2 regions of the Janibacter sp. LM genome follow, and region 1 is predicted to be linked to the other one. Evidence: riboswitches for the same ligand, from Rfam matches in the RefSeq annotation. Region 1 holds a riboswitch; the other holds the start of a gene.
What was found. Region 1 has a riboswitch for S-adenosylmethionine ahead of ABC138_RS01475 (homoserine O-acetyltransferase). Riboswitches for the same ligand answer to the same signal wherever they lie in the genome.
Positions count from the first base shown of each region.

Region 1 (4,909 bases):
AGCAGGTGGTTCTTGGCGTTCTTGCCGTCCTGAGCGATCCACCACAGCTCGCGCTTGAACTTCATGTCGATCTTCTCGCCCGAGGCGAGCTTCTCCTCCGCGAACAGGCCGGCCTCGATGCGCTTGGCGAGCTCGACCTCCTGCTCGGCGTTGAGGAGGGCGACCTTGCCGATCTGCTTGAGGTAGTCCTTGACCGGGTCTGCGGTGGCACCGGCCGTCACGACCTGCTGCGCGGGAGCGTCGTCCTCGTCGTCGTTGCTGATCGTGAAACCGGACTTCTCGTCCTGCTCGGTCTCGGGCTTGGCCTTCGCCTGCGCCGGGTCCTCGCCGATGACCTCGTCCTCGTCGGGATCCGGCTCCTCGGCCGTGGTCGTCGTCGGGTTGGCGGCCTTGTTGGCGGCGGTCTTCTTCGCAGCGGTCTTCTTGGCGGCGGCCTTCTTCACCGGGGCCGCCGCGGCGGCCGCAGCCGCCTTGGGGGCGGCGGTCTTGGTGGTCGCCTTCTTCGCCGCGGTCTTCTTCACGGGCGCCGCGGTCTTCTTCACTGGCGTAGCGGCCTTCTTGGTCACCGCCTGCTTCGCGGGGGCCTTCTTCGCCGTCGTCTTCTTGGCGGACGTGGACTGTGGCACCTGAACCTCGATTCCTTGGTCGTCGAGCGCCCGCAGGACGACCCGCCCCCGGCTGGGGCTGATCTGCGCGTCGCCGAAGGCGGCCTGCAGCTCGTCACTGGTGATGGATCCGGTCGTGTGGCCCTTGCGGACCAGCTCCTGGAGCGATGGGTGCGAGAACTCCTTGGGGAGGGAGCCCTGCGCCCCGTCGGACCGTGGGGACACAGCAGTCACCAACAACCTTTCGTCACGGAAGAATCCGCCGGGACCTCCAAGGGGTGGCGTTCGTCCCTCGGGCTCCGACTCGCCCGGTCGCTGCGCGCTGGGCTCGTCACCATTATAAAACGCGGTGCGCCGAAATGCCGCAGCGGGCGCCCCGAAGGACGCCCGCTGGGTCGGTTGGTGCCGTGCGTGGCGGCTCAGCGCGCCTTGACGGCGAGCACGTCGCACGGCGCGTCGAGCAGCACCCGCTGGGCGTTGGAGCCGAGGATCAGCTTGCCGACCGGCGTGCGCTTGCGCAGGCCGATGATGATCAGGCTGGCGTCGGTCTCCTCGGCGACGACGATGAGGTCCTCGGCCGGCTCCTTGCCACGGACGAGCCCGCGGACCTCACCCTCGACGCCGGCCTCCTCGAGACGGGTCCGGACCTGTTTGAGGTCCTGCTCGTTCTTGCGTGCGATGTCGCCGCTCATCCCCACGCCCCCCCGGTCGGAGTGGATGACGACGAGCGGCTCCTTGCGCAGGTGGCACTCCTCGAAGGCCCGCTCGAGAGCGGCCTCGCCCTCCTTGGTGGACACATACCCCACGACGATCGTCATCGATGCTCCTCAACAGATACTCGGTTCCTGAATGACCTGTGCCAGACGCTACACCGGCGGCGCGTGACGTGTCTCACTCACACGCGGCCGTGTCCCCGGCGAGCACGCGGCGGAGCAGCCCGGCGACCTGGTCGACCTCGGTGAGGAACCCGTCGTGGCCCACCCGGGAGGAGATCGTCGTCAGCTGCGCCCGTGGGTGCAGTCGCGCGAGCTCCTCCGAGAGGCGGGGCGGGTAGAGACGGTCGGAGTCCACCGGCGCGAGGACCAGGCGACCGGCGAAGGGGGCGAGCGCCGCCTCGACCCCGCCGCGCCCGCGACCCAGGTCGTGCGAGTTCATCGCCTCGGAGAGCACCGCGTACGAGTTGGCGTCGAAGCGACGCGCGAGCTTGCCGCCGTGGTGGTCGAGGTAGCTCTCCACGGCATAGCGCGGACGACCGCACTCCCCCGCCGGCTCGTCCTGCTCCCGGCGACCGAAGCGCTCGTGCAGCTCGATCTCGCTGCGGTAGGTCACGTGGGCGATGCGGCGGGCGATGCCGAGACCGACCTCAGGACCCTGCGGGTGGTCGTAGTAGTCGCCGTCGGCGAACCAGGGGTCGTTGCGGATCGCGAGGATCTGGGCCTGGCTCCAGCCGATCTGCTCCGCAGTCGCGTAGCCGCTCGTGGCCAGAGCGATGGCGGTACCGACCCGGTCGGGGTGACCAGCCGCCCACTCGAGGGTGCGCATGCCGCCCATGGAGCCGCCGATGACCGTGTGCCAGCGCCCGATGCCCAGCGCGTCGGCGAGCGCCGCCTCTGCCGCGACCTGGTCGCGGATCGTCAGCCGGGGGAAGCGCCCACCCCACGGCCGACCGTCCGCTGCGAGCGTCCCGGGACCGGTGCTGCCCTGGCAGCCGCCGAGGACGTTGATCGCGACGACGAAGTACTCGTCGCTGTCCAGGGGGGCGCCGGACCCGATCAGGCCCGGCCACCACCCGTCGGTCGGGTGTCCCGGACCGGCCTGGCCCACGACGTGGCTGTCGCCGGTGAGGGCGTGCTCGACGAGGACCGCGTTGTCCCGGGCCGGGTCGAGCTCGCCCCAGGTCTCGTAGGCGAGCACCACGTCAGGCAGGCGTTCGCCGGACTCGAGCGTGAGGTCCCCGATGCGCAGGAAGTGCCGGTCCCCCGGCTCGTCGCCGTCGCGCCACAGCGCGGTGTTGCTGGGGGGTGTGGTGGTGACGCTCATCGACGGTGCTCCCGGGGTCTCGCCTTGCCGCACCACTGCGATGCGGCCCGGTCATCACCCGGGGCACCCCGTCGCGAGGAGGGTTGCCGGCCAGCAAGCCGGGGCTTGACGCTGGCACTCATGACCTGGCGACAACTCTAACCACAGCGGCCCCACGGGATCGAGTCCGGTCCGTTGTCCGGACTAGGCCGCGGGGTGGCGCCCGGCGCGCGCGTCGGGCCCGAGGTCCCAGGGCCGCAGCCCGGCGGACAGCAGGTCGAGCATGAGACCGGCGAGCCGGTAGCCGGGCTCGATCTGCAGCGCGCGCTCGAGGCAGCTGCCGGCGATCGTGCCGTCCCCCATCCACCACGCGATGTGCGCCGTGCAGGTGAGCAGCGGGGGCGTGAGCTCCTCGGGCACGAGCCGCCCGAGCTCGGCGACGCGGGCGCGGACCGCGAGGACGTCCTCCTGGTGGCGACCGACGTCGACGGCAGCATCGGGCACGGACCCGGCGTCCGGGTCCACGAGGGCCCACGGGCAGCGCGCCAGCGCCGTGCGGGCGTGCTCGACGAGGGGGTCGCCGAAGGTGGCGAAGGGCACGGCTCCGGGGCAGAGCCCGCCGAGGAGCGCGTCACGCCAGTCGACGTCCTGCAGCGACGCGGAGAGGACGAGGAGCTCTGCGTCGCTGAGCTCGGCGACCGGGGTCGCGTCGGCGGAGGGGTCGAGCAGCCGCGCCCAGGTCCGGGCCACCTGCTGGTGCGCGAACTCCTCCTCGAGCGGGTTCACGGCGAGCGCGACCCGACGGGCCCTGGCCTCGTCGCGCTCCGGCAGCACGGCGTCGACCAGGTGCGCACGGCTCGGCAGCGGGCAGACCCCTGCCTCGACGAAGGTGGCGACGGCGGGCACGTCCTCGGGTCGGGGCAGCGGGATGCCGAGGCGACGCCTGGCCCGGGGCCCGCCTGCGGGGTAGCAGCGCCCGTCGCGGACCACGAAGTGCTCCTGCACCCGCAGCCCGGCCTCGCCGGCGGCGGCGGTCATCGCCGCGCGGAGGTGGCGGGACTCCCCTTCGTCCTCCTCGAAGGCCATGAGCAGGACTGCGGTGGCCCCCTCCCGCACCGCGATGGCGATGGCGTGCTCCGCGACGGCCCGGCAGGCCGCGGGCTCGGGCACGAGGTCGTGCCGCTGCAGCAGGCCGAGCCGGCGGCCGCGCATCACGGTCAGGCAGAGGGAGGGGCCCGGGTGGTACCCGAGCTGGTACGGGAGGATGACGGCGAGCTCGGCGGCGTCGCGAGGTCTGGCGATGTGGTCCATGCCGACGAATCTGGCGCTTGCAGAGGGCGCCGGCAGCGACCGGGCGGATCCTGTGGAAACCCGGACGTCAGGCAGGTGGTCTGCGGACGGTCAGTCGCGCACGACGTGCGAGCGGACCGTCGGGCCGGGCTCCCACTGCTGCTGCGGCGGGGTCCACTGCTGGCGCCCGGACGCGCCTGCGGCCACCGCCTGCTCCCAGGCGATGAAGTCCTCGGTCTCCCGCACCAGGGTCGTGGCGACCCAGCCGATGACCATGACGTCGTCGAGCAGGCCGAGGGCGAGGAGGAGGCCCTCCGGGACCACGTCGATCGGCGAGACGACGTAGCCGACACCGGCGAGCAGGAGCATCAGGCGGCTGGACGACAGACCGGTGTACTGCCCCGCGCGGACCGCGCGGATCATCCGGGGGACGGCGCGCAGGCGGGTCCAGAGGCTGGGCCCGCCTGGTCGCGCCGCGCTGCGGACGGCGGAGGCGAGGTGGGTGGCGTTGCGGACGCGGCTGGTCGTGGCCATGTCGGTCTCCTGACGCTCAGGCGTGCCCGGTCCGGGCGCGCTCCGCTGGATCCAACGTAGCGCGCCCGGTCCGGATTCCCTCAGGAGCTCGGCGTCACTCCCGTGCGCCGACCGACTCCCGGGGAGCGCCCTGGGTGAGCTGGCCGTCGGCACGCAGCTCCCAGAACTGCGCACCCTCGATCCCGAGCTCACGCGGGTCGAACTGCGGGTCGATGCCCCGGGCCTTCTGCGCGCGGTAGTCCTTGAGGGCCTTCAGGGCCGGGACCTGGAGCAGCAGGATGCCCAGGATGTTGAGCCAGGCCATCGTGCCGACACCGATGTCGCCGAGGCCCCACGCGGAGCCGGCCGTCGTCGTCGCCCCGTAGGCGGCAGAGACGAGGATCAACCCCTGCAGCGCCCGGATCATCCCGCGGCGCACGGTGGCGCTGCGGATCTTGCGGGTGAGGTAGGCGAGGTTGACC
Region 1 is NZ_JBDIVG010000001.1:314,651-319,559, reverse strand. Features, by position in the region: gene ABC138_RS01485 (RNA polymerase sigma factor) at 1-830, opposite strand, end outside; gene ABC138_RS01480 (universal stress protein) at 1,025-1,423, opposite strand; gene ABC138_RS01475 (homoserine O-acetyltransferase) at 1,497-2,645, opposite strand; SAM riboswitch class IV at 2,661-2,771, opposite strand; gene ABC138_RS01470 (DUF4192 domain-containing protein) at 2,829-3,935, opposite strand; gene ABC138_RS01465 (DUF1232 domain-containing protein) at 4,026-4,448, opposite strand; gene ABC138_RS01460 (alanine/glycine:cation symporter family protein) at 4,543-4,909, opposite strand, start outside.

Region 2 (4,909 bases), on a different contig from region 1:
GCAACGGCCGCAAGGTCGCCATGGTCGGTCGCTCGATGGTGCGCAACATGGGCATCGCTGCGGACCTGGGGTACCTGCACGTGCCCGACCGCGTGCTCGTCGACGTCAAGAAGCTCGACAACTACCCGGACAACGAGGTCGTCCTGATCTGCACGGGCAGCCAGGGCGAGCCGATGGCGGCCCTGTCGCGCATGGCCAACCGCGACCACCGCATCGACGTGGGCGACGGGGACACCGTGCTGCTCGCCTCGAGCCTCATCCCCGGCAACGAGAACGCCGTGTACCGCGTCATCAACGGCCTCATGCGCCTGGGTGCCGACGTCGTGCACAAGGGCAACGCCAAGGTGCACGTGTCCGGTCACGCGAGCGCCGGTGAGCTGCTCTACTGCTACAACATCGTCAAGCCGCGCAATGTCATGCCGGTCCACGGCGAGTGGCGCCACCTCGTGGCCAACGCCGAGCTGGCGATCCAGACCGGGGTCGACCCCGACCACGTCGTGCTCGCCGAGGACGGTGTCGTCATCGACCTCGTCGACGGCCGCGCCCGCATCGCCGGCGCCGTGCCCTGTGGGTACGTCTACGTCGACGGCTCGAGCGTCGGCGGCACCACCGAGGAGCTGCTCAAGGACCGCCGCATCCTGCGCGACGAGGGGTTCATCTCGGTCATGGTCGTCGTCGACTCCTCGACCGGCAAGGTCATCGCCGGCCCCGAGATCACCGCCCGCGGCTTCGCCGAGGACGACGAGATCTTCACCCAGGTCAAGCCCAAGATCATCGCCGCGCTCGACGAGGCGACCAGGAAGGGCACGACCGACACCCACCAGCTGCAGCAGGTCGTGCGCCGCGCCGTCGGTGGCTGGGTCGGCGGCAAGATCCGTCGCCGCCCGATGATCATCCCGGTGGTCGTGGCGGCCTAGGAGACGGTGCCCCGCGCGTCCCAGGATTCTCGGGTGACCCGATAAACCTCGCCTTCGCAAGAGTTTCAGACTCTTGCGAAGGCGAGGTTTCTCTTGCTGAGCGAAGGGGGACTGCCGGGTCCCCCCTTCGACCTCACCCGAGGAGGGTCAGAGGGCGCGAAGGGCGCCGAGGAGCCGGTCGATGTGCGCCGGGGTGGTGCCGAGGCCCGCGCTGATCCGCACCGCGGTGTCCTGCTCGTGCTCGGAGAGCAGGTCGTCGACGAGCAGGTGCGCGCAGAACTTGCCGTCGCGCACACCGATGCCGTGGTCGTCGCCGAGGATGCGCGCGACCTCGCTGCTGTCGTGGCCGTCGACCGTGATCGCCGCGACGGGGGCGCCCTCTCCACCGCCGAAGAGCGTGTGGACGCGCACACCCTCGATCCCGGCCAGACCGCTCAGCAGTCGGATGCGCAGGGCCTGCTCGTGGTCGATGATCGCCCGCTCGCGCTCGGCGATGATCTCGCAGGCCCTCGCCAGGGCAATCGCGCCGAGGACGTTGGGGGAGCCGGCCTCGTGCCGGGCCGGACCGCAGGTCCACTCTGTCGTGTCGAGACCGACGCGGGCGGTGGCGCCGCCACCGGCGAGGTAGGGGTCGGCGGCGTCGAGCCAGTCGCTGCGGCCGACGAGCACCCCGGCGCCGAACGGGGCGTAGATCTTGTGGCCGGAGAAGGCGACCCAGTCGATCCCGAGGGCAGCGATGTCGACCCGACGGTGCGGCGCGACCTGGGCGGCGTCGAGGGCGAAGCGGGCGTCGTGCTCGCGGGCGACCGCGGCCAGGCGCTCGATCGGCCAGTGCTCGCCCGTGACGTTGGACGCGCCCGTGGCGACGACGAGGCGGTGCTCTGCGGGGTGGTTGCGCAGGGCCTGCTCGAGGAGCTCGACGGCCTCGTCGCGGCTGTGCGGCACGGGCAGCCGCAGCGCGTCGCCCCACGGGAGGAGGGCCGCGTGGTGCTCGGAGGCGAAGACGAAGACCTTCGTGCCCGCCGGCAGCGCCCGGGCCAGCAGGTTGAAGGAGTCGGTCGTGTTGCGGGTGAAGACGACCTGGTCGTCCTCACGCGCCCCGACGAAGTCGGCGACGCTCTCGCGAGCCTGCTCGTAGCGCGAGCTGGTCACCCGGGAGGCGAAGCCGGCACCGCGGTGAACGGACGAGTAGGTCACCGCGGCGGTGGCGACCTCCTGCGCGACGGCCTCGAAGGCCGGGGTCGTCGCCCCGTGGTCGAGGTGCGCGTACTCGACGGTCGAGCCGTCGCGGTCGCGGTAGGTCAGGCCCTCGGAGACGAGGCGGGGGAGGTCGGTCGAGGTCTGCTGCACGTGGGACACGGTCATGGGGATGCTCCTGGTCCGTCAGGGACCCGGGTGTCGACCACGAGTCCGCGCTTGCCGGGCGACAATGGCGTCGCCGGCCAGGTCGTCACCCGGAGCACCCCACCGCGGAGGAGGGTTGCCGACCAGCTAGCCGGGGCTTGTCGCTGGTACTCGTGACCTTGCGGATGACCATATCGGACACCGGTGGGTCCGTGTCGAGAGGAGGCGAGGCGCATCTCGCCACCTGGGACGTCAGCCGAGGGCGACGGCGATGACCGCTCCGGCGACGAGGTAGGGACCGAAGGCGAGGTGCGTCCCCCGGTCGGCCCGGCGCGCGAGCAGCAGTGCGAGAGCGGCGAGTCCACCGATGACGAAGCCCACCCAGACCCCCACGACGAGGTGCGTCCAGCCGAGCCAGGCGAGCGTCGGCGCGATCGAGACCATGAGCTTGGCGTCGCCCATCCCGATCGAGCGGCCGAAGAGGAGGAAAGCGAGCGCGAGCGTCCCGCCCCCGACGAGCAGGGCCGCGAGCCCGGCCCGCTGCAACGCCTCCCACTCGCCGGTCGCGGCGGAGGCGAAGGTGAGCAGCACGGCCTGCACGGGGACCAGGGGCAGGGTGATCGCGTTGGGCAGGCGGTGGACGTCGGCGTCCACCGCGGCGAGGACGAGGCCGGCGAGGGCCAGCGAGAGCGGTGCCGCGAGCACCGGCCACGGCAGGTCGGAGAGCCCGCGGGCGATCGCCCACCCGACGGAGGGGGCGACCGGCAGGACCCACAGGTGTCGGGGGAGGGGACCCCCTTCGTCCTCCCGCCGGTACGTCCCGGTGCGCAGCCAGAGGTACCCGACCACGCCGCCGACGAGCGCCAGGAGGGCGACGATGAGGGTGCGTGCGTCCACGGCGGCGACGCTACTCGGCGGGTGGCGGGGCCGCTCCCCGATCTCCACAGGTTGCCGTTGTTGCGCGTGTGACGCGTGTGTCGGGCGGGGCTTTCGCCTAACCTGCGGAACATGGCCACTCGTCCGTCGACCTCCTCGCGCAGCACCAAGGGCGCCTCGTCGCGCCCCAAGGGCAGCACCCGTCCGTCGGGTCGCACGTCCGCTGCGAAGGGGAAGAAGACCGCCGCCCCGCGCAAGAAGGCCGCGTCCGGCGGGGGTCTCCCGCTGCCGCTGGCCGCGGTCCACAGGACGTGGGTGGGCGTCGCCCACGCCACCGGCGCCGGCGTGCGCCGGATCGGCACGAGTGCCGGCGAGATCGAGCCCGAGCACCGGCGCGACGGGTGGGGCTTCCTGGCCCTCGCGCTGGCCCTGGTCGTCGCGGTCCGCGAGTGGTGGGGCCTGTCGGGCGCCTTCGGTGACGTCGTGCACGCGGTCTTCGCGGGCACCTTCGGCCGGGTGGCCTACGCGCTGCCGATCGTCCTGCTGCTCCTCGGGGTCCGCCTGCTGCGCTCGGCCGGCGAGTCCGCGGCCGACGCTCGCCTGGGCTTCGGCACGGCGGGGCTGCTCTTCGCCGTCTCCGGCCTGACGCACGTCTCCAAGGACATCCCGCAGCCGCCGGACGGCGCCGGGCCCATGAGGGACGCGGGCGGCATCGTCGGCTTCCTCGCCGCGGACCCCCTGACCACGGCGGTCACGGAGTGGCCGGCCATCATCCTGCTGGTCCTCCTCGGCCTCTTCAGCCTCCTCCTGCTCACCGGCACCCCCCTGCACGAGGTGCCGCAGCGCTTGGCCTACGTCCGGGCCGCCTTCACCGGGGAGGTCCCCTCGCACGTCACCAGCGCCGACGTCGCGGCGAAGGGGGACGCTCCCCAGGCCGCGGTCGCGCGGGCCCGGCGTCGGCGCACCTTCGACGACGACGAGAACCTGGGCGAGCGCGACGGCGACACCGCCTTCGACCAGGCCGCGGTGGTCCAGCCCGCGGGGAAGGGACGCAAGCGCAAGGGCGCCGCCGCGCCCGTCGACGCGGTCGACGAGCCGGCCGCGGATGCCGCGGCCACCGACGGTCCCCGTCCGGGGGAGAAGCGGCCGACCAAGAACCCGGTCGTCGCGCCGATCAGGAGTGCGGACAAGCCGGCCCTGGAGCCGCCGCCCACGACCCAGCTGCCGCAGCGGGTCGAGCAGCTGGCCCTGGCCGGCGACGTCACCTACACGCTCCCGGACAGCCAGCACCTCAAGCCCGGCGCACCCCACAAGGAGCGCTCGGCGGCCAACGACAAGGTCGTCGAGTCCCTGACGAGCGTCCTCGACGAGTTCGGCATCGACGCGCAGGTCACCGGGTTCCACCGCGGCCCGACCGTTACCCGGTACGTCGTCGAGCTCGGCCCGGGCGTGAAGGTCGAGCGGGTCACCGCGCTGTCGAAGAACATCGCGTACGCGGTCGCCTCGGCCGACGTGCGCATCCTCAGCCCCATCCCGGGCAAGTCCGCCATCGGCATCGAGATCCCCAATGCCGACAAGGAGATGGTCTGCCTCGGCGACGTGCTGCGGTCCGACGTCGCCCGCAACAACGAGCACCCGATGGTCATGGGCGTCGGCAAGGACGTGGAGGGCGGCTACGTCATCGCCAACCTCGCGAAGATGCCGCACCTCCTCGTCGCCGGCGCCACCGGCTCCGGCAAGAGCTCCTTCGTCAACTCGATGATCACCTCGAT
Region 2 is NZ_JBDIVG010000018.1:67,332-72,240, reverse strand. Features, by position in the region: gene ABC138_RS10935 (ribonuclease J) at 1-917, shown strand, start outside; gene ABC138_RS10930 (aminotransferase class V-fold PLP-dependent enzyme) at 1,065-2,282, opposite strand; SAM riboswitch class IV at 2,325-2,440, opposite strand; gene ABC138_RS10925 (A24 family peptidase) at 2,514-3,158, opposite strand; gene ABC138_RS10920 (DNA translocase FtsK) at 3,270-4,909, shown strand, end outside.
Region 2: it holds a riboswitch for S-adenosylmethionine, as region 1 does, so the genes downstream of both, ABC138_RS10930 (aminotransferase class V-fold PLP-dependent enzyme) here and ABC138_RS01475 (homoserine O-acetyltransferase) in region 1, are expected to answer to the same signal.